2 regions of the Mesobacillus sp. QJM3NY_10 genome follow, and region 2 is predicted to be linked to the other one. Evidence: a T-box and tRNA genes for the amino acid it is inferred to sense, from the RefSeq annotation. Region 2 holds a T-box; the other holds one or more tRNA genes.
The links. The T-box of region 2 lies ahead of alaS (alanine--tRNA ligase). A T-box ahead of a tRNA ligase gene usually reads a tRNA of that ligase, here a tRNA-Ala.

Region 1 (11,401 bases), 370 kb from region 2:
CGACGATATTAATGATATTAAAATTATGGAGGAGGTAGAGGGATTCGAACCCCCGCGCGGTGTTACCCGCCTGTCGGTTTTCAAGACCGATCCCTTCAGCCAGACTTGGGTATACCTCCGTGTTAAAAATAAGCAATGGTGGACCTTGTAGGACTCGAACCTACGACCGGACGGTTATGAGCCGTCTGCTCTAACCAGCTGAGCTAAAGGTCCATGTTTAGCTGGATTGATCTAGGTTGTGAAAATATCCTAGTGGGTCTGTCCCCATCTCAGAAAGTCTATTCAAGCAGCAGCTCGATGGGTACAACTCGAAGCAAGCTCATAGATGCCTTGCTCGTTGCTCTAATCAGCTGAGCTAAAGGTCCAGGATATCCTAGATTGAATAGGTTCAACCAGATTGAAATTGGTAGCGGCGGAGGGGATCGAACCCCCGACCTTACGGGTATGAACCGTACGCTCTAGCCAGCTGAGCTACACCGCCAAATTATTATTTAAAGTGAATATGGTGGAGCCTAGCGGGATCGAACCGCTGACCTCCTGCGTGCAAGGCAGGCGCTCTCCCAGCTGAGCTAAGGCCCCATATAAAATAAGTAGCATGGTCGGGAAGACAGGATTCGAACCTGCGACCCCTTGGTCCCAAACCAAGTGCTCTACCAAGCTGAGCTACTCCCCGATAAAGAGAAAATATAATGGCGCGCCCGAAAGGAGTCGAACCCATAACCTTCTGATCCGTAGTCAGACGCTCTATCCAATTGAGCTACGGGCGCAAATATAAATGTTTATTAGCTAACTTGGTGGTGCCGAGGACCGGAATCGAACCGGTACGGTAGTCACCTACCGCAGGATTTTAAGTCCTGTGCGTCTGCCAGTTCCGCCACCCCGGCTTAAGAACTATGGAGCGGAAGACGGGATTCGAACCCGCGACCCCAACCTTGGCAAGGTTGTATTCTACCACTGAACTACTTCCGCATTTATGGAAAGTTATTTTGCTAGCGCAAAAAACTTTGGTGCGGGTGAAGGGAGTCGAACCCCCACGCCTTGCGGCGCCAGATCCTAAGTCTGGTGCGTCTGCCAATTCCGCCACACCCGCATATAAGATAATAAGTTTTCGCTGTCGCGAAGATAAGGAAGTTTATTTTCGCTGGCGCGAAAAAAACTTGGTGAGCCATGAAGGACTCGAACCTTCGACCCTCTGATTAAAAGTCAGATGCTCTACCGACTGAGCTAATGGCTCGTACAAGTGGTGCCGGCAAGAGGACTTGAACCCCCAACCTACTGATTACAAGTCAGTTGCTCTACCAATTGAGCTACACCGGCATGGTAAATGTAGATTATTTCACTGTGTGAAGTTAAGGATGTTTATTCGCTTTCGCGAATAAAAATTGGTGGAGGATGACGGGATCGAACCGCCGACCCTCTGCTTGTAAGGCAGATGCTCTCCCAGCTGAGCTAATCCTCCATTTGAAACTGCCCGGCGACGTCCTACTCTCACAGGGGGAAACCCCCAACTACCATCGGCGCTGAGAAGCTTAACTTCCGTGTTCGGTATGGGAACGGGTGTGACCTTCTCGCCATCGTCACCAGACATTTTTTTAAAGACAATATCTATTATACTGACTTTAAGTTATTTTGCAAGAGAAATTTTAAAGAAATTTTACTTTGAAAATATCTTTATTCCCTCAAAACTAGATAATGTGTAAGAAGAATTCAAGAAGAACGAATAATCTATTTTGGTTAAGTCCTCGAACGATTAGTATCAGTCAGCTCCACACGTCACCGCGCTTCCACCTCTGACCTATCAACCTGATCATCTTTCAGGGTTCTTACTAGCTTGCGCTATGGGAAATCTCATCTTGAGGGGGGCTTCATGCTTAGATGCTTTCAGCACTTATCCCGTCCGCACATAGCTACCCAGCGATGCCTTTGGCAAGACAACTGGTACACCAGCGGTGCGTCCATCCCGGTCCTCTCGTACTAAGGACAGCTCCTCTCAAATTTCCTGCGCCCACGACGGATAGGGACCGAACTGTCTCACGACGTTCTGAACCCAGCTCGCGTACCGCTTTAATGGGCGAACAGCCCAACCCTTGGGACCGACTACAGCCCCAGGATGCGATGAGCCGACATCGAGGTGCCAAACCTCCCCGTCGATGTGGACTCTTGGGGGAGATAAGCCTGTTATCCCCGGGGTAGCTTTTATCCGTTGAGCGATGGCCCTTCCATGCGGAACCACCGGATCACTAAGCCCGACTTTCGTCCCTGCTCGACTTGTAGGTCTCGCAGTCAAGCTCCCTTGTGCCTTTACACTCTGCGAATGATTTCCAACCATTCTGAGGGAACCTTTGGGCGCCTCCGTTACTCTTTAGGAGGCGACCGCCCCAGTCAAACTGCCCACCTGACACTGTCTCCCGCCCCGATCAGGGGCGTGGGTTAGAATTTCAATACAGCCAGGGTAGTATCCCACCGACGCCTCCACCGAAGCTGGCGCTCCGGTTTCTCAGGCTCCTACCTATCCTGTACAAGCTGTACCAAAATTCAATATCAGGCTACAGTAAAGCTCCACGGGGTCTTTCCGTCCTGTCGCGGGTAACCTGCATCTTCACAGGTACTATAATTTCACCGAGTCTCTCGTTGAGACAGTGCCCAGATCGTTACGCCTTTCGTGCGGGTCGGAACTTACCCGACAAGGAATTTCGCTACCTTAGGACCGTTATAGTTACGGCCGCCGTTTACTGGGGCTTCGATTCAGAGCTTCGCGTGAGCTAACCCCTCCTCTTAACCTTCCAGCACCGGGCAGGCGTCAGCCCCTATACTTCGCCTTGCGGCTTCGCAGAGACCTGTGTTTTTGCTAAACAGTCGCCTGGGCCTATTCACTGCGGCTCATCTAGGCTATTCACCCAAATGAGCACCCCTTCTCCCGAAGTTACGGGGTCATTTTGCCGAGTTCCTTAACGAGAGTTCTCTCGCTCACCTTAGGATTCTCTCCTCGCCTACCTGTGTCGGTTTGCGGTACGGGCACCTTTTATCTCGCTAGAGGCTTTTCTTGGCAGTGTGGAATCAGGAACTTCGGTACTATATTTCCCTCGCTGTCACAGCTCAGCCTTCACGCAAGTGGGATTTGCCTCACTTGCAGCCTAACTGCTTAGACGCGCATATCCAACAGCGCGCTTACCCTATCCTACTGCGTCCCCCCATTGCTCAAACGATAAAGAGGTGGTACAGGAATATCAACCTGTTGTCCATCGCCTACGCCTTTCGGCCTCGGCTTAGGTCCCGACTAACCCTGAGAGGACGAGCCTTCCTCAGGAAACCTTGGGCATTCGGTGGATGGGATTCTCACCCATCTTTCGCTACTCATACCGGCATTCTCACTTCTAAGCGCTCCACCAGTCCTTACGGTCTGACTTCAACGCCCTTAGAACGCTCTCCTACCACTGACATCTAAGATGTCAATCCACAGCTTCGGTGATACGTTTAGCCCCGGTACATTTTCGGCGCAGAGTCACTCGACCAGTGAGCTATTACGCACTCTTTAAATGGTGGCTGCTTCTAAGCCAACATCCTGGTTGTCTAAGCAACTCCACATCCTTTTCCACTTAACGTATACTTTGGGACCTTAGCTGGTGGTCTGGGCTGTTTCCCTTTTGACTACGGATCTTATCACTCGCAGTCTGACTCCCACGGATAAGTCTTTGGCATTCGGAGTTTGTCTGAATTCGGTAACCCGATGAGGGCCCCTAGTCCAAACAGTGCTCTACCTCCAAGACTCTTACAACGTGAGGCTAGCCCTAAAGCTATTTCGGAGAGAACCAGCTATCTCCAAGTTCGATTGGAATTTCTCCGCTACCCACACCTCATCCCCGCACTTTTCAACGTGCGTGGGTTCGGGCCTCCAGTTGGTGTTACCCAACCTTCACCCTGGACATGGGTAGATCACCTGGTTTCGGGTCTACGACCACATACTCATTCGCCCTATTCAGACTCGCTTTCGCTGCGGCTCCGTCTTCTCAACTTAACCTTGCATGTAATCGTAACTCGCCGGTTCATTCTACAAAAGGCACGCCATCACCCATTAACGGGCTCTGACTACTTGTAGGCACACGGTTTCAGGATCTATTTCACTCCCCTTCCGGGGTGCTTTTCACCTTTCCCTCACGGTACTGGTTCACTATCGGTCACTAGGGAGTATTTAGCCTTGGGAGATGGTCCTCCCAGCTTCCGACGGGATTTCTCGTGTCCCGCCGTACTCAGGATCCACTCAGGAGGGAACGAAGTTTCAACTACAGGGTTTTTACCTTCTCTGACGGGCCTTTCCAGACCACTTCATCTACCCCGTTCCTTTGTAACTCCATGTTGAGTGTCCTACAACCCCAAGAGGCAAGCCTCTTGGTTTGGGCTATGTCCCGTTTCGCTCGCCGCTACTCAGGGAATCGCGTTTGCTTTCTCTTCCTCCGGGTACTTAGATGTTTCAGTTCCCCGGGTCTGCCTTCAATGCCCTATGTATTCAGGCAAAGATACTGTTCCATTACGAACAGTGGGTTTCCCCATTCGGAAATCTCCGGATCAAAGCTTACTTACAGCTCCCCGAAGCATATCGGTGTTAGTCCCGTCCTTCATCGGCTCCTAGTGCCAAGGCATCCACCGTGCGCCCTTTCTAACTTAACCTAAAAGGTCATTTCTCTATTAATATAGAGAGAAAACTAAAATGGCGATTACTCGGTTTTTCTTGGTTCTTCTTACTTACGATTATCTAGTTTTCAAGGAACAAAAAAGCCTTGAGGCAATTACTCCCTCAAAACTAAACAAACAAGCGTACAACTATGCGGATTGTTAAATCCGCAGTACGAATCGAAAGATTCGCATTCCGATTGCCATTACGGCAATATCCTTAGAAAGGAGGTGATCCAGCCGCACCTTCCGATACGGCTACCTTGTTACGACTTCACCCCAATCATCTGTCCCACCTTAGGCGGCTGGCTCCATAAAGGTTACCCCACCGACTTCGGGTGTTACAAACTCTCGTGGTGTGACGGGCGGTGTGTACAAGGCCCGGGAACGTATTCACCGCGGCATGCTGATCCGCGATTACTAGCGATTCCGGCTTCATGCAGGCGAGTTGCAGCCTGCAATCCGAACTGAGAATGGATTTATGGGATTGGCTCGACCTCGCGGCTTCGCGACCCTTTGTTCCATCCATTGTAGCACGTGTGTAGCCCAGGTCATAAGGGGCATGATGATTTGACGTCATCCCCACCTTCCTCCGGTTTGTCACCGGCAGTCACCTTAGAGTGCCCAACTGAATGCTGGCAACTAAGATCAAGGGTTGCGCTCGTTGCGGGACTTAACCCAACATCTCACGACACGAGCTGACGACAACCATGCACCACCTGTCACTCTGTCCCCCGAAGGGGAACGCCCTATCTCTAGGGTTGTCAGAGGATGTCAAGACCTGGTAAGGTTCTTCGCGTTGCTTCGAATTAAACCACATGCTCCACCGCTTGTGCGGGCCCCCGTCAATTCCTTTGAGTTTCAGCCTTGCGGCCGTACTCCCCAGGCGGAGTGCTTAATGCGTTTGCTGCAGCACTAAAGGGCGGAAACCCTCTAACACTTAGCACTCATCGTTTACGGCGTGGACTACCAGGGTATCTAATCCTGTTCGCTCCCCACGCTTTCGCGCCTCAGCGTCAGTTACAGACCAGAGAGCCGCCTTCGCCACTGGTGTTCCTCCACATCTCTACGCATTTCACCGCTACACGTGGAATTCCGCTCTCCTCTTCTGCACTCAAGTTCCCCAGTTTCCAATGACCCTCCCCGGTTGAGCCGGGGGCTTTCACATCAGACTTAAGGAACCGCCTGCGCGCGCTTTACGCCCAATAATTCCGGACAACGCTTGCCACCTACGTATTACCGCGGCTGCTGGCACGTAGTTAGCCGTGGCTTTCTGGTCAGGTACCGTCAAGGTACCGGCAGTTACTCCGATACTTGTTCTTCCCTGACAACAGAACTTTACGACCCGAAGGCCTTCATCGTTCACGCGGCGTTGCTCCGTCAGACTTTCGTCCATTGCGGAAGATTCCCTACTGCTGCCTCCCGTAGGAGTCTGGGCCGTGTCTCAGTCCCAGTGTGGCCGATCACCCTCTCAGGTCGGCTACGCATCGTTGCCTTGGTGAGCCGTTACCTCACCAACTAGCTAATGCGCCGCGGGCCCATCTGTAAGTGACAGCCGAAACCGTCTTTCAGCTTTCCCTCATGTGAGGGAAAGGATTATCCGGTATTAGCTCCGGTTTCCCGAAGTTATCCCAGTCTTACAGGCAGGTTGCCCACGTGTTACTCACCCGTCCGCCGCTAATCTTCAAAAGCAAGCTAATGAAGATTCGCTCGACTTGCATGTATTAGGCACGCCGCCAGCGTTCGTCCTGAGCCAGGATCAAACTCTCCAAGAAAGAGTTATGAGTTAGCTCATAAAGTTAAAACGTTGGCTCATGTTCTTATAGAAGAAACATGATCATTTATTGTTTGTTGACGCTTGTTTGTTTAGTTTTCAAAGAGCAAGTTGTTCAGTTCGTCGCCCAGAAGCGACTTTATTAATATAACACGCTGATTTGTTATTGTCAACATCATTATTGTTTTTCTTTTTCGTGAAAACTGATGTTTATTTTTTCAATTCAACGTTGTTTTCCTGAAGCGAGATTAAATATACCATGGATAAAATATGTTTGCAATATAATTTTAAGAGAATTTTTCACAATGAGAGAGTTCTTTTTGGTTTTCCGAGTTTCTTCTTATTAAATGCTTTTATTAATAATTTCTCGCTTGTACTCATATAATGCTTTGGACAAACTAATTTACTGAGGTGAATCTATTTGCTGCAATCAATTGCACTTTATCTCTCACTAATCATGGCGATACTATTATTCAGTATTGCCTACATTGAAGCCATTAAAATCGCAAACGCTGAAGGAAAGGTTCACGGAGGAACTTTAATTTTATCCACCGTCTGTGCATTATTGTTTTCAAGGTTCACTTACCTATTCATTTAAAAAAATCCCCTCTTTAAAGGGGATTTTTTGTTTGTACCTTACAGATTTGCAACTATACTCTTACAGTTTTTCTATAGTAGTCTGGTGCAGCAACTTTAAATCTCTCCATATATAAGCCACTTCGATATATTCCTTGCCTGCAATTTTCACAACTTCTTCTCCAGCTTTTTGTGGCTGAAGGCTTTCATAAAATTTTCGGCTTTCATTATCAGCTAACACCCAAACGAGCATGGATTCATAATCTTGCTTTAGCAAATCATCTAAACCCGCTAAAAGCAGCATCAGGCCCAGTTTTCCTCTTTGGTACTCTTTAAGGATATAAATCGCGTACAATTCTCCGTCGGCATTAAACTTCCCTGATCTTTCTTTACCAAAAGATGCAAAGCCAACTATCTCTCCCTCTGGATTAACTGCGACAAAAACTGGAGATGTATCAGCACTTTCTGATAAGCTTTTTTCCCATAAAGGTTTCCTGTCCTCTACCTTTAAAGAATCCAAGTAATCCTGGCTTATCATTCCCTGGTAAGTTTCTTGCCAGCTTCTAACGTGAACCTTGGCAATACCGCTCGCGTCATCTTTCGTAGCTTTTCTAATTTGCACTTTCATCCCCTACCCCGAGATTGATTTGATTTCGGCTTGATTTTTTAGCTTCATCTTTCTTTCATCTACTAAAAACAATGTTATCCCCGCAATAACAACTAATCCTCCGATCACCTGTGTCAAAATTACTTTTTCACCGAGCAGGTAGAAGGCCAATACGGTTGCGCCAACCGGTTCGAAAAGTATGGCCATAGAAATGACTGAGGCGCTGATCCATTTTATAGACCAGTTAAACAATGTATGGCCAAGCAAAGTTGGGATCAACGCAAGCAGGATGAAGTAAACCCAATCACTTGTGGGATATGGGTAAAACGAATCACCCACTGCAATTACATAGAAGAACAAAGTAATTGAACTGATGCTATAGACGATAAAAGTATAGGTTATTAAAGACATTCTCTTTCTGACGGTTTGGCCAAATAAAAGGTAGACGGTTACCAAGGCGCATGCAACAATCGCCAAAAAGTCTCCAAATAGTGCGCTTCCACTTATTTTAAAATCACCCCAGCTGATGATGACGCTGCCGCCGATCGCAATTACTCCGCTTAAAATCGCTTTAACGGATACACGTTCCTTAAAAAACAGATAGGCCCCAACAAATGCAAATAGCGGTTGAAGAGTGACCAGCACAGTTGAACTTGCTACTGAGGTATAGTTTAGCGATTCAAACCAGAGGATAAAATGAAAAGCCAGAAAGATCCCGGCTATTCCAGTGAATACCCAATCCCGTTTCGTAATAAGACGAAGTTCTGAAACATACTTTATAAGAAACACCGGCAGCATTAACAGTACAGAAAAGAATAATCGGTAAAAGGCTATGACTCCGGACGGCGCGGATGAGACTTTGACCAGGATCGCAGAAGTTGAGACTGCCACGACACCGATTGCTACCGCCATATAAGGATTTACTTTAGGTGATTCCATTTCCATTCTCCTTTAAGTAACACAATGTGAATAATATGTATTTTACAATGAAATCGAATTTTTATCTTGAATAAAATTTTATTTTATCAATGAGAAGTTTAGTCCGTCATTTTTAGGGAAAGTAAATACATCTTATCAGGGGCAGGAGAAACGACATGTTATATTCAATTGATATGGAAATTTTACTTAAGTTGGGGATATCCGCTTTCTTGGGCCTGGTCATTGGGCTTGAAAGAGAAATTAAAAGAAAACCGGTTGGCCTTAAAACAAGTCTGGTTATATCGATCGTCAGCTGTCTTTTGACGATTGTCTCAAGTGAATCAGCTTATATGTTCCCAGGGGATGAAGACGTTAATATCACGATGGACCCTCTCCGTTTGGCGGCCCAGATCGTATCGGGTATCGGCTTCCTTGGTGCCGGGGTTATTTTACGAAGAGGAAATGACACAATTTCAGGCCTAACCACGGCAGCGATGATTTGGGGTGCCGCTGGTATTGGAATCACAGTTGGCGCGGGATTTTACTGGGAAGCCATCGCAGGCGTTGCTCTGCTTATCGTAAGTGTAGAATTCATACCGTTTCTGATGAAGTTCATCGGACCAAGACAATTAAGGGAAAAAGAGATCAGGCTCCAGTTTAATGTCAATAGCAGGGAAAGCATTGCCGATATTATTACCAGGATTAAAGGAGAAAAAATCGCTTTGAAAAACGTCCGTATTAAGGATCTTGCAGAGGGAAACCAGCTGGTACAATTGATTGTAACCGTGGACTTCCGCAGAAAGACTACTGATGTGTATGAAGCGGTATCTGAAATGGAAGGCATTAACCGGGTTGAAATTGAAGGGTTGTAGGAAAGCCGCTGAATTGCGGCTTTTAGTTTGCTTATAAAATTTTGTCTTGCATGTCCAGCAAGATGGTTATATAATCTTTCTTGTACCTTATCTATTTAGATACGGGGGATTAGCTCAGCTGGGAGAGCGCAACGCTGGCAGCGTTGAGGTCAGGGGTTCGAGCCCCCTATTCTCCATCCGAAAAAGCCTTGTATATCAAGGCTTTTTTCTTTTTTATTAAGTTTTTCATCAGGAAGATTTTGATTTTGTCGCCGAACTGTCGCCGAAATGGATTTTTTATTAGTTTTATGGCCCATTTTTAGAAAATCACAGACAGGATTATCATTAAACAAGAAATTATTATTATATCTACTTCCCCCTCTGTGAGTATCTTAGTTTTTACAATATAGGTACCATAACTCCCTTTTACTTTCTTCAACTTAATAAATCTAACCGATTCGTATTTGGATTTCTCCTGACGTCTTGATTCTTTCTGGAACCGGCCCTGCTGATCTCTGGACCTGGTACTGACGTCCCTGGATACTTGAGATGCTTGCTTCTGGTTCAACAACTCTGCTATTATCCTCAATTTCTCCCTTTCGGTCATCATGATAATTGACGTCCTTCCCCTCTCCTGTTGTTTTAGGCGACTGTTCCCTCCATAACTCGGTGTGATCCATCTGCCATAAAGGGGAGGGAAGAGGGACGTCACCTTTTTGGTTTTGGCTCATCAGCTTTAAAAATTCCTCCGAATATGCAGCGGTGAATAATGCTGCCCTGATGATTTGGTTCCGATCTAAGGTTGTGGATTGAAACATCTTATCCACATATTGTTGATAACAATCTGCATAACGTACAGTTGGTCTATACATATAACTTTCTTCCCTCAAATAGTGAAAAATCCAGCTAAATGAATAAGCATCAGACCTGCCAGAATCCACTCCATATCAGATTGTTCCTTGGCGTTACAGATTAGTCTTTCTCGTTTTTCCTGTTCTGTTTCTCTCATGTAAAGCCCTCCTTTTTGACGTCTTATGACGTCCTTGAAAAATGATATGAGATTAATTGCTTGTCCTATAACAAAATTATTTAGAGGACAAACATTTTTTTTGAAGAATTTATAACTGAGGTGATTGGATTGGAGACCAAGCTAAAACAGATACTGGTGGAACGGGGATTAAAACAAGGATTTATTGCTGAGAAGGCCGGATTAACTCCTGGGGCTTTCAGTCTTATTGTTAGGGGAAAGTCACTTCCGACTCTTCCTGTAGCTATAAGGATTGCTCGTTCGCTGGATGAAACTGTAGAAAGTTTATGGGGTTATATGGTTGAATAAAGAATATGAATTTCCAAGCGCTTGATAAAATGGTGTATGGAGTGACAATCTTGAATGTGACAATTGCAATAACTTTTCTATCTAGAGGTATAAGAGTACAACGGAGAGGATCCTTTCAAAAAAGAGACAGGACACCCGAAAAGGTTGCAGTTGACTGGATCCAGGAGATAAAAAAGGGAATGGATGTTGAAGGGTTACTTTCTGTCATTGTGGATGGAAAAGAGGATATAACCGAGAAAGTCATTAAACTGTTAAAAGCCCATCTTATTGATTAGGGCTTCTTTTTTGCTTTAAAAGTTATTGGTGATCAATCCGATATAAATTAAGAAATAACTTTAGACAAATGGAAAGGAGTTGTAGTTTTAATATGCACCCTGAAAGTTTAGGAGAGATATTGAGAATGGAAAGGTTTAAAAGAAACCTTACCCAGGAACAAGTATGTGAAGCGCTTCAAATGAATATAAAAACACTAAGTAGGATTGAAAACAATAAAAGTGTACATGGAAAGACGATCAAAAGGTTAATTGATTTTTACAAATTAGAGAATGAAAAATCCCTTCCCGATTGAGTAAGAAATTATTTATTAGCACATCGAACTTTTTACATACCACTACTTAAGTTACCTTGGAGGTAATAACATGTTAGGATCAAACGAAGTTATTTCAGACGCG
Region 2 (11,401 bases):
GGCCCCCGCCGCCTCCGCCGCAAATTGCCGCTGCTTCCTTGATCAGTTTTCCAGCCTGGTAACCTTGCTTGATCAGATCATCTGTCACTGCAGCAATCAGATTCACTTTGCTGCCGTCGGTCATGCCTAGAAGGATGACAGCTGAACCTAGCTTTTGCTTCAAGTCATCAGCCATATTACGAAGGCTGTTCATATCTGCAGCCTGAACACGTGCTGCAAGCAGCTGGACACCATTGACTTCTTTGACCTTGGAAGTAAGGCTTCCTGCTTCAATATTACCCAATTTTGCTGATAGAGATTCATTTTCGCGCTGAAGCTGCTTCATTTCAACAAGCATGGAATCAATTCTGTTCGAAACTTCTTTTGGAGACGTCTTCAATTTAGATGCTGCGTCCTTCAGAATACTAATCTGGTCATTAAGCACTGTGTAAGCTGCTTCGCCTGTTACAGCTTCAATCCTTCTTGTTCCAGCACCAATACCGCTCTCGGATACAATTTTAAATAATCCGATGACAGAAGTGTTAGGAACGTGGCAGCCGCCGCAAAGCTCAAGGCTGTAGTCGCCAACTTTTACGACACGGACAATATCGCCGTATTTTTCACCGAACAATGCCATTGCGCCCATTGATTTTGCTTCAGCAATCGGCTTGAAGCTAGTCTCAACCTGGATACTTCTCCAGATTTTTTCGTTGACGATTGATTCTACTTGCTCAAGTTCTTCCGCAGTCACCTGACCAAAGTGAGAGAAGTCGAAACGCAGTCTATCAGGCTCGACTAGAGAACCTGCCTGGTTTACGTGACCGCCAAGCACATCCTTCAATGCCTGGTGGAGCAAGTGTGTTGCAGTATGGTTCTTGATGATTCTCGCACGGTTATCCTGGTCAACTTTAGCTGTCACTTCAAGGCCCTTCGTAACTGCCCCCTCTACTACCACTGCATGGTGAAGGTTTTGGCCGTTAGGAGCTTTCTTTACATCCTTGACTGATAGCTTCACGCCATTTGCTTCGATTGTTCCTTTATCAGCGATCTGGCCGCCGCTTTCTGCATAGAAAGGTGTGTTATCAAGGATGAAATGAACCTCATCGCCTGCCTTCGCTTCCTCAACAAGCTCGCCTTCCTTGACTAATGCAACAATCTTGCTGTTTGTTTCAAAATTATCATAGCCTACGAATTCGCTGCTTTCTTTGATGTCACCAAGAATGCCACCTTGGACCTGCATGGAACCTACATCCTGTCGGGCAGCACGAGCCCTTTCACGCTGCAGCTCCATTTCTTTTTCAAAGCCTACATGGTCGACCTTCAAGCCTTCTTCTTCAGCATACTCTTCTGTTAATTCCACTGGGAATCCGTATGTGTCATAAAGGCGGAATACATCCTCGCCCTGCACCATGCCGCTGCCTTTTTCCTTTTCCTTCTTGATCAGCTCAGATAGAATTGCAAGTCCTTCATGAAGTGTTTCATGGAAGCGGTCTTCTTCGTTCTTGATGACCTTCTGGATAAAATCTGTCTTTTCATTTACCTCTGGATAGAAGTCATGCATGATTTCACCGACAACCGGCACCAGCTCGTACATGAACGGACGGTTGATGTTCAGTTTCTTCGCGTAACGGACAGCGCGTCGCAGCAATCTGCGAAGTACATATCCGCGGCCTTCGTTTGATGGAAGCGCACCGTCACCGACAGCAAATGCAACCGTACGGGTGTGGTCAGCAATTACTTTGAACGCCTCATCCTTCTCCTTGGACTGTCCGTATTTTTCACCAGAAAGTTCTTCAGTCGCATTGATGATCGGCATGAACAGATCTGTTTCAAAGTTTGTAGGAACGTCCTGGACAACAGAAGCCATGCGCTCTAGTCCCATGCCTGTATCAATATTTTTCTTCGGCAGTGGAGTATATGTTCCATCAGGGTTGTGATTGAACTCGGAGAACACTAGGTTCCAAACTTCTAAATAACGGTCATTTTCTCCACCAGGGTATAATTCTGGATCTTCAGGGTCATTGCCGTATTCAGGTCCTCTGTCATAGAAGATTTCCGTGTTCGGACCACTAGGACCTTCACCGATATCCCAGAAGTTCCCTTCAAGGCGGATGATTCGCTCTTCAGGAACACCGACTTTTTCTCTCCAAATATTGAAAGCTTCGTCGTCTTCAGGGTGAATTGTCACGGACAGTTTCTCTGGATCAAAGCCGATCCATTTTTCATCCGTAAGGAATTCCCATGCGAATTCAATTGCTTCTACCTTGAAATAGTCGCCAATCGAGAAGTTCCCGAGCATTTCAAAAAACGTATGGTGGCGTGCTGTCTTGCCGACATTTTCGATATCGTTCGTACGGATTGATTTCTGTGCGTTTGTGATCCGTGGATTTTCCGGTACGACACGGCCGTCAAAATACTTTTTCAGTGTTGCAACACCACTGTTGATCCAAAGCAAGGAAGGATCATCATGCGGTACAAGCGACGCACTCGGTTCGATTGCGTGGCCTTTCTCCTTAAAATAATCAAGATACATTCTTCTGATTTCAGCACCTGTCAGTTTCTTCATAAAACTAACCTCCTAAACCCAAGTGAAATTTAAGCTTTCAGGGATTTTAGGCAACAAAAAAAGCCCTCATCCCTGGACAGGGACGAGAGCTTGCTCGCGGTACCACCCTGATTATGGACACAAATACGTGCGCCCATCTCTCAAAAACGCTTTAACGCAGCTGCTACGGCAGGTTTTGCCTGCACTCCGGAATAGCTTTCTGTTATCCTTCATCGGGAATTCTTGCAGCCTGGGAATCCCTCTCTGGACGATGGTCTATAACATACTCGTTCCTTCTACATTTTTCGAATTATTAATCTATAGCCGAATTATATATAGCTCCTTGCACTTTGTCAAACGACTTGCAAAAAATTATGATGGACGCTCTTTCTTTCTTTCAACTATGATATGGTCTTTTGCGTGAATTAGTGCCGCTCTTAATACCACAAGGACGGGAACGGCAAGAATCAATCCAAGGATGCCGCCAACCTCTTCCCCCGCCAGCAGTGCAAACATGATCATCAGCGGATGCATGTGCAGGCTTTTGCCGACAATCAGTGGGGAAAGGATATTTCCCTCGAGGAACTGAAGCGAGAACACGATCACGAGTGATAAAAGGACCATCTTCACCGACATTGTCGCGGCAATGATTACAGCTGGAATAGCTCCAATGATCGGGCCGAAATAAGGGATCACATTCGTTATCCCGACAATCGCTCCAAGCAGCAGCGAATACTTTATGCCTGCCAGCCAAAAAAACAATGAGGATAGCACTCCAATTATAAGGCATATGAGCAGCTGTCCGCGGATATAGCTGCCCAGGGATTTGTCGACTTCATGCAGGAACTTAGTGCCTGGCTGTCTCCACTGCCGTGGGGTGAGATACCACGCCGCTTTTTTCATGACGTCGAAATCCTTCAGCATATAAAAAGCAATAAACGGGATCACGGCAATCGTAAGGATGGAATTAATGATATCCATCAGGAATGTCATCGTACCTGCGAGCACACCATCAAGCCATTGCTCCATCCGATTAATACCATCCTCGATTCTTTCGTGGATACCTGCCGGCCATGTCGAAGTCTGGTCAACGATATTATTGACCATTTGTTTATACTGCTCAGCGAAATACGGAGCATTTTCCGCAAGGTCGCCCAGCTGGTGGATCAGCGCTGGTATGCCTTTGTAAAAAGCAAAGCCGGCTCCGCCAAAGAACAAAATATAGATGATCAAGATAGAAACTCCGCGATGAAGCCCCTTTTGGTGAAGAGCTTCTACAATAGGATGCAGCAAATATGTAATGAAAGCAGCCACGGAAAAAGGCACAAGCAGCGAAAGCAAGACTTCCAAAAAAGGAACCCAGATGGACTGCAATTTGATGAATACGTACAGTACAATGAATAAAAGGAGAAGAAATCCAAGCCGGTAATACCATTTCATCTGGATATTCATCATCTTCACCCTCCTTCTTGTTTATTCTTGAAAGAAAGGTGGTGGATTATGCATTTTTGGCCATGTGTGGAATTTATTTAAGCTTAGTTTTTTGATTTAACAGCAAAAGTTCATTTTTATAGCGAAATCTTAAAGTTTATAGCCAAAAACAATTTTTTGTAGCGGGTATTTTATTATTATAGCGAAAAACGGATTTTTATAGCGACTTGGAAATTCTCAGCGTTTTTTCCAATTTGACATTAAAAATCCCTTGCGAATACGCAAGGGATTAATCTGATTATCCAAACTTAGAATAAAGCTTTTGTCATTTTTTTGCCTAGCCTTTTCATTTTCCTTCCAGACATCATATTGTTGTTGGAAGCATAGTTGTATGCTGCCATTCCAGCGCCAAGAGCGATTACGGAGGTTAACATTTTATTCATGTGCTTCACCTCTTCGTTTTATTTTACATGCCGTATTGACGTTGATCTTCCTCAAATAAATCATCAAGTGAGCTCAATGTTCCATCTTCTTCGACTTGATGGGTATGGATCAAGCCTTTGTTCAGAGACAGTTCGATGAAGCAATTCCAGCAGTAATATTGGTTAATTCCAATTTTACCGATATCCTTGCTTTTGCAATTGGGACAACTTAACATTAGGACACCTCATCTCGATTTGACAGTGACGACGATGGCATCCTTTCCGATTGCAGGCGGACCAGTGGTCTTTATGACACGCTTTCCATTCGCGATATCCGAAAAAAAGCCATCCGTTAATTCGTACCCTACAATCGTGCCCAATTCTTCCATAAAATATACATCCTCCAGCAAGCCAAGCTGCTCACCTTCTTTTGAAAGAAGCTTTTTCCCAGCAAGGCTCTCATTATGCTCAAATGTATATTCAGGCTCTGTCTCCAATCGCTCCAAGGCTGATTTGTCTTTCACCATGACTCCATCTTCACCAAAGGATGAAACCTGATCCACTTTCACCTGAAACGTTTTCTTGATGAACGCACCCTTTTTTACAAGTAAGCCTACTACGCTTCCATTGCCAGAAATGCTAACATCACAAACTTCGCCCAGTTTTTGTCCACTCGCCAATTCATATACAGGCAGTCCCTTTAAAAGTGAAAATGTCCGCAAAAGTGTGTCCCGCCTTTCCCGAACAATCTTAGTTTCCACCGCTTCGCTAAAATCATGTGGTGTAAGGATTTCCATGGAAAATAAAAAAAGAATCCGCAGTGACTGCAGATTCTTATGCATCCTTTTCCTCCATAAAATCATAAGGAGTCAGTTTGTCCATTCCGATCATTGGATCAGCGTTTTTGATGATTTCAATATAATCCATTTTTTCATCTTTGCCGGTACTATCTTCATTTTGGAGTTTATTTTCCGACTGAGTCCCGCTTTGAGCCTTTGTATTCGTTTCATCTTGCAATTCAGGCAGTAATTGTACAAGCTTCTTAACAAGTGTTGTATTCCTTTCGGTATCTTCACCGCGTTCTATCCCCATTTTCAGTGCTTCTTCTTCGCCAACAAGAATGAGGAATTGCTTACTCCTGGTGATTGCTGTATAAATTAGATTTCTGCGCAGCATTCTGAAGTAGCTTTTTACCACTGGAAGGACGACAATCGGAAATTCACTCCCCTGGGATTTATGCACGGAACAGCAATAAGCGTGGGTGATTTGCGAGAGGTCCGCCCTATTATAGGTAACTTCTATGCCATCGAAGGAGACGATCAGCTGATCCTGCTTTTCCGTGTTTTCCTTTGCGTAAAATATCGCAACAACCTCACCCATGTCACCATTGAACACATTGGCTTCCGGCTGATTGACTAGCTGAAGGACCTTATCCCCGATACGATATTTCACATCACCAAACGCAAGCTCTTTTCTCGTCCCATCAGAATTAGGATTGAAGAGATCCTGCAGCAGCTCGTTCAATCGGTCAATGCCGGCTGGACCACGGTACATCGGTGCCAGCACCTGGATATTCCTCGGGGAATATCCTTTTTTCTTAGCATTGGCGACAACCTTTTCGACTACCTGGGGAATCTGGCTTGTCGTACATTTTATAAAAGAACGGTCAGGCTGTTGGGCTGAAATATCGCCTGGCAGATAGCCTTTTTTGATTTGGTGGGCAAGTTCGATTATTGACGAACCTTCAGCCTGCCTGTAGATATCCGTCAGCCTCACAGTCGGAACCCTGCCAGAATCCAATAGATCCTTCAGTACCTGGCCAGGACCTACTGAAGGGAGCTGGTCTTCATCTCCCACCACGATTACCTGAATATTGTCAGGCAGAGATTTGAATAATTGATGGGCGAGCCATATATCAACCATTGAGGTTTCATCGATAATCAATATCTTTCCCTCAAGCGGCTGGTCTTCATTATGATCAAAACCTTCTGCGCCATTCCAGCGCAACAGCCTATGGATTGTCACAGCAGGCAGACCGGTTGACTCAGTCATCCTCTTTGCCGCACGACCAGTCGGCGCCGCAAGCAAGAATGGATAAGGTTCTTCTTTTTTGTAATCTTTCGGGTCCAGAGAACAGCCATGGAGCTCTGCATAAAGTTCAACAATTCCCTTAATGACCGTCGTTTTACCTGTGCCGGGACCACCGGTCAAAATCATCATCGGTGACATAAGCGCTGTCTGGATCGCTTCCTTCTGGCTTGGCCCATATTGGACACCCAGGCGCTCCTCAAGATTTCCGAGAGCAAGGAGAAACTCCGATTCAGGAAATTGATTTTCGTATTCTGTCTGCTCAAGGATCCTTTTAATGTTCACAACCAGGCCTTTTTCCGAATAATAAAGGGATGGCAAATAGACTCTCTGTTCTTCTGCAACCAGCTTTCCTTCTTCACCTAGCTTGATGATTTCGTTCGAGATATCAGTAAATTCAATCTCAATATGCTGATTATCTTCAAGCAGCTTTTTCACTTCGACTAGGAGCTCTTCCGCATTCATGAAAACATGCCCGCCCTGGATGCTTGAATTTTCAAGGGTATAGAGACAGGCTGCCTTGATCCGGTCCGGATGGTTACCTGTCAGCCCGAGCTGGCTGCCCAGTTCATCCGCCCTTCCGAAACCGATGCCTTCGATATCCTCGACAAGCTTGTAAGGGTTGTTTTGAATAATGTCAATCGCCTGTTCCTTGTATACTTGATAAATTTTCATCGAAAGCTGAGGACCAAAGCCATATTCATTCAATGCGACCATTACTTGTTCAAGGCCCTGATGTTCCATTAATGTGTCATAAAGTTCCTTTGCTTTTTCAGGCGCCAGCTTCGGAATCTCGTCAAGGACAGACGGGTTCTCGATAATCCTCGTGATGGCCTTTTCCCCCAGTGTATCGACAATTTTCTCTGCTGTTTTCTTCCCGATTCCTTTGAAAAGATCACCAGAAAGGTAGCTGATGATCCCCTGCTTTGACTGCGGCAGATCTTTCCGGAAGTGAGTCGCATGGAATTGTGCGCCGAACTTAGGGTGCTCTTTGACCTCACCAAAGAAAATATAAGTCTCCTGCTCATGAATCCGGGGGAAATACCCTGTAATGACTGCTTCTTTATCGTCGTACTGCTCATTTGTTTCCTCAACCCTGATCCTCAGGACTGTGTATAGATTCTGTTCATTATGAAAAATGGTAACAAGATGCTTCCCTTTCATGAACTTGCCTTGTTCTGAAAACAAATCAAGCGAGTCCTGTTTGCCCAAAGTACTTCCCCCTTTCCGTCAATTCAATTTGATGAAGGCTGTTTTCGCATTGAGCAACAAGATTAAGAAAAGAGCCTTAATTAATGGATATCTTGTCCCTCAATCAATTTCTTGCCGTGGCCTGCAAGCAAGTGGTCTGGCTGGATTTCCAATGCACGATTGAACATCTCGAGCGCCTTTTCGCCATTCTCCTTGTAGCCATAAGCTACACCAAGATTATAGAGGGCGTCCGTATGCTCTGGATCCAGCGATATTGCCAGTTCAAACGCATTAATACCTTCGTCGATAAAACCTTCCCTTGCAAGGCAAAGTCCATATTGAAAATGGGCTTCGGCATCATTTTCGAGAAGTTCTGTACTGCGCTGTAAGTATGGCAACGCCAGCTTACTGCTTCCCATCTGCGCGAGGCTCATTCCCAGCATGAAAAAGTTATCGCCAGTATCCAGCCCTTTTTTCAAAGCAAGTTCGAACATGTTTTTTGCTTCCTCGAAATTTTGGCTATCATAATAAACGCCGCCTTTGCTGTAGTATGCTGCGGTTGCATTCTCATCAAGGCTGATCGCTTTCTCGTAAAAGTTCATTGCTCTTTCGGTATCACCCACTGCTGTTAGGACGTTTCCGAAATTTATGTATGCAACAGGATCTTCTGGCTGAGCATCAATCGCTTCCGCGAATGCCTTGGCAGCCTCTTCCCATTTGCCTTCTTTCATAAACTCAATACCTGTCTGGTTTTTATCCATTTCTAACACTCCATTCTCCATGAAAGTATACCATAATACGGGAGGATTTAGACTCTTTTCAAAGCAACAACTGAACTGTAGATTTTTCAATTTTGCAGAAAGAAAACCGAAAAAGAGCCTAAGCCAAAACAATCCCCGGCGAAGCTGGCCCGCCGGGGATTTTAACAGGATTAACCGACATATGTCAGTTTGTTCCCGTTCTTGAAAATTTCATCAATCGTACCTCCGCCAAGACATTCTTCCCCATCGTAGAAAACGACAGCCTGTCCAGGAGTCACGGCACGTATTGGTTCTTTGAACAAAACTTTTGCAGTCCCATCATCCTGCAGCTCGACCGTTACAGCATTATCAGGCTGGCGGTAACGGAATTTTGCTGTACATTCGAAAGTCTTAGGCTTCTCTTTGTCAGATACAAAGCTGACATTAACCGCCGTGATGCTGTCTGAATAAAGCAGTTCGTTGTGGAAGCCTTGTTCAACTAGCAAGACATTGCGCTCGAGGTCTTTCCCGACAACAAACCAAGGTTCACCTGATCCGCCAATGCCTAGACCCTGGCGCTGGCCGATCGTATAATACATCAGCCCATCATGCTTCCCTTTTACCTCGCCGTTCATCGTCTCCATATTTCCCGGCTGGGCCGGAAGATAATTTCCAAGGAACTCCTTGAAATTCCTTTCACCAATGAAGCAGATGCCGGTGCTGTCTTTTTTAGTTGCTGTGGCAAGATTCGCTTCTTTTGCAAGCTCCCTGACGCGTGATTTTTCCAGGTTTCCGATCGGGAACAATACTTTTTCTATCTGGTCCTGACTCAATTGGTTCAAGAAATAGGTCTGATCCTTATTTTCATCAAGACCGCGGAGCATTTTGCGTTCCCCTTCGCGGTCTTCCACTCGTGCATAATGACCTGTCGCCAGGTAGTCTGCGCCCAGGTTCATTGCATGCTCAAGGAATGCCTTGAATTTGATTTCCTTGTTGCACATGACATCCGGGTTAGGCGTCCTGCCTGCTTTATATTCATCAAGGAAATAAGTGAAAACCTTATCCCAATATTGTTTTTCAAAATTAACCGCATAATATGGAATGCCGATCTGGTTGCAGACGCGGATCACATCCTCATAATCCTCGGTAGCCGTGCAGACTCCGTTTTCATCCGTGTCGTCCCAGTTTTTCATGAAGATGCCGATCACATCATATCCCTGTTCCTTCAAAATGAGCGCAGCAACTGATGAATCAACACCGCCGGACATTCCTACCACCACTCTTGTATCCTTAGGTGATTTTTCCATTATGCTTCACCTCTTTTCTCTTCCTATAAAACTTATTCTTCCCTTAAACCTGGCTAGTTTTCGCAATCCTGCGGACAATTTTCGCCGTGTCTTCTGCTGCTTTTTCTATCTGTTCTCTTGTATTGTGCAAACCGAAGCTGAATCGGATCGAATTTGTCAGCTTATCATCTTCTTTTCCGAACATCGCGACAAGAACATGCGATGGATCGATTGAACCCGCAGTACACGCTGAACCGCTTGAAGCAGCTATTCCAGATAGGTCAAGATTCACAAGCATCGCTTCGACATTCGTGCCCGGAAAGCTTAAGTTTAAAATATGAGGGAGTGATTTATCAAGCAATCCGTTCAGCTGGAAAGAGATTCCGCTTATTTGGAGTTTATCGATGAACAAATTCCTTAAATCATTATAGAAGCTGCGTTTGGTATCAAGCTCCTGTTGGGATAGCTGAACTGCTTTGCGGAACCCGGCAATAGCTGCTACATTCTCGGTGCCGGCACGGCGTTTTCTTTCTTGTTCGCCGCCGAAAAGCTGACGCGCCAGCTTGATTCCATCACGGATAAAAAGAAAACCAATCCCCTTGGGGCCATTGATTTTATGGGCTGAAACAGAAAGCAAATCAATCTTAAGTTCATCAACATCCAATTTTTCAATGCCATAAGCCTGGACAGCGTCTGTATGGAAAACAGCTTGATGATCATCAAGGATTTCACCAATCTCTTTGATAGGCTGGATCGTGCCTACCTCATTGTTTCCGTACATGATCGTCACAAGGATCGTATCATCACGTAGTGCCTCTTTGAATGATTCCATGGATATCTGGCCATTCTCATCCACCGGGAGATATGTGACCTCAAACCCTCGTTTCTCCAATTCCTCACAGCTATGCAGGACAGCATGGTGTTCAATCTGAGTCGTGATGATATGCTGCCCCTTAGAGCGATTATTTTCCACATAACCGATAATAGCCAGATTATCTGCTTCAGTGCCGCCGCTTGTAAAAATGATATTGTTTCCCTTCGCTCCTATACTCTTCGCCAGTTCATCACGTGTATCATCGAGGATTTTCCTGGCCTCACGACCGAAATGATGGATGCTCGAAGGGTTGCCAAATTCTGCTTCCATTACTTTGACCATTTCAGCGAGGACGTCGGGATGCATTGGTGTAGTAGCTGCATGGTCCAAATAGATTCTTTCCAAAGTCTTACCCTCTCTTCAGAAGATTTTTTAAAATATTGGCTCGCTTTGCTGCTTATAAAACCCTTTTCCCATCACCTTTTTTATTGATAGGCATTCAGTGGATTATGCAAGCAACTAAGCGACGAAGAAAACCTAAATATAAAACATATAAGCGTCAGACTCGCCAAAGTTGTCTGAATGATTGGCGAGGTCTTCGATTGTCGTATTATCGAGTACGTCCTTGACCGCGTCCCTGATTCGTGTCCAGAGCTCACGCTTGGCAGGTTCCTCGTCCTCTATACCTTCAACAATGCTGATTGGCCCTTCCAGGACACGGATAATGTCCCCCGCCGAGATGGTTGATGGTTCCGAACTTAATATATAGCCGCCGTATGCTCCCCTGATGCTTTTCACCAGGCCGGCATTCCTTAGCGGCGCAACCAATTGCTCCAGGTAATGCTCTGATAAGTCATTTGTTTGCGCAATGGATTTTAGAGAAATCGGGCCCTCTCCATATTTTT

Region 1: it encodes a tRNA-Ala, which carries the amino acid that the T-box ahead of alaS (alanine--tRNA ligase) is inferred to sense. The anticodon was not compared.

What each region holds. Positions count from the first base shown of each region.
Region 1 is NZ_CM149675.1:3,803,202-3,814,602, forward strand. It holds tRNA gene AC0VX7_RS19140 (tRNA-Met) at 1-2, opposite strand, end outside; tRNA gene AC0VX7_RS19145 (tRNA-Ser) at 27-119, opposite strand; tRNA gene AC0VX7_RS19150 (tRNA-Ile) at 137-213, opposite strand; tRNA gene AC0VX7_RS19155 (tRNA-Met) at 405-481, opposite strand; tRNA gene AC0VX7_RS19160 (tRNA-Ala) at 504-579, opposite strand; tRNA gene AC0VX7_RS19165 (tRNA-Pro) at 597-673, opposite strand; tRNA gene AC0VX7_RS19170 (tRNA-Arg) at 691-767, opposite strand; tRNA gene AC0VX7_RS19175 (tRNA-Leu) at 796-884, opposite strand; tRNA gene AC0VX7_RS19180 (tRNA-Gly) at 895-969, opposite strand; tRNA gene AC0VX7_RS19185 (tRNA-Leu) at 1,006-1,090, opposite strand; tRNA gene AC0VX7_RS19190 (tRNA-Lys) at 1,159-1,234, opposite strand; tRNA gene AC0VX7_RS19195 (tRNA-Thr) at 1,242-1,317, opposite strand; tRNA gene AC0VX7_RS19200 (tRNA-Val) at 1,384-1,459, opposite strand; rRNA gene rrf (5S ribosomal RNA) at 1,470-1,585, opposite strand; rRNA gene AC0VX7_RS19210 (23S ribosomal RNA) at 1,731-4,665, opposite strand; rRNA gene AC0VX7_RS19215 (16S ribosomal RNA) at 4,893-6,443, opposite strand; gene AC0VX7_RS19220 (hypothetical protein) at 6,864-7,040, shown strand; gene AC0VX7_RS19225 (N-acetyltransferase family protein) at 7,101-7,640, opposite strand; gene AC0VX7_RS19230 (DMT family transporter) at 7,650-8,564, opposite strand; gene AC0VX7_RS19235 (MgtC/SapB family protein) at 8,720-9,415, shown strand; tRNA gene AC0VX7_RS19240 (tRNA-Ala) at 9,519-9,591, shown strand; gene AC0VX7_RS19245 (hypothetical protein) at 9,844-10,266, opposite strand; gene AC0VX7_RS19250 (hypothetical protein) at 10,281-10,403, opposite strand; gene AC0VX7_RS19255 (helix-turn-helix transcriptional regulator) at 10,524-10,730, shown strand; gene AC0VX7_RS19260 (hypothetical protein) at 10,781-11,005, shown strand; gene AC0VX7_RS19265 (helix-turn-helix domain-containing protein) at 11,098-11,298, shown strand; gene AC0VX7_RS19270 (hypothetical protein) at 11,369-11,401, shown strand, end outside.
Region 2 is NZ_CM149675.1:3,429,338-3,440,738, forward strand. It holds gene alaS (alanine--tRNA ligase) at 1-2,545, opposite strand, end outside; T-box leader at 2,621-2,832, opposite strand; gene AC0VX7_RS17370 (AI-2E family transporter) at 2,897-3,976, opposite strand; gene AC0VX7_RS17375 (YrzQ family protein) at 4,264-4,398, opposite strand; gene AC0VX7_RS17380 (hypothetical protein) at 4,422-4,613, opposite strand; gene AC0VX7_RS17385 (PRC-barrel domain-containing protein) at 4,623-5,219, opposite strand; gene recD2 (SF1B family DNA helicase RecD2) at 5,212-7,677, opposite strand; gene AC0VX7_RS17395 (tetratricopeptide repeat protein) at 7,758-8,417, opposite strand; gene mnmA (tRNA 2-thiouridine(34) synthase MnmA) at 8,588-9,703, opposite strand; gene AC0VX7_RS17405 (cysteine desulfurase family protein) at 9,747-10,901, opposite strand; gene cymR (cysteine metabolism transcriptional regulator CymR) at 11,034-11,401, opposite strand, start outside.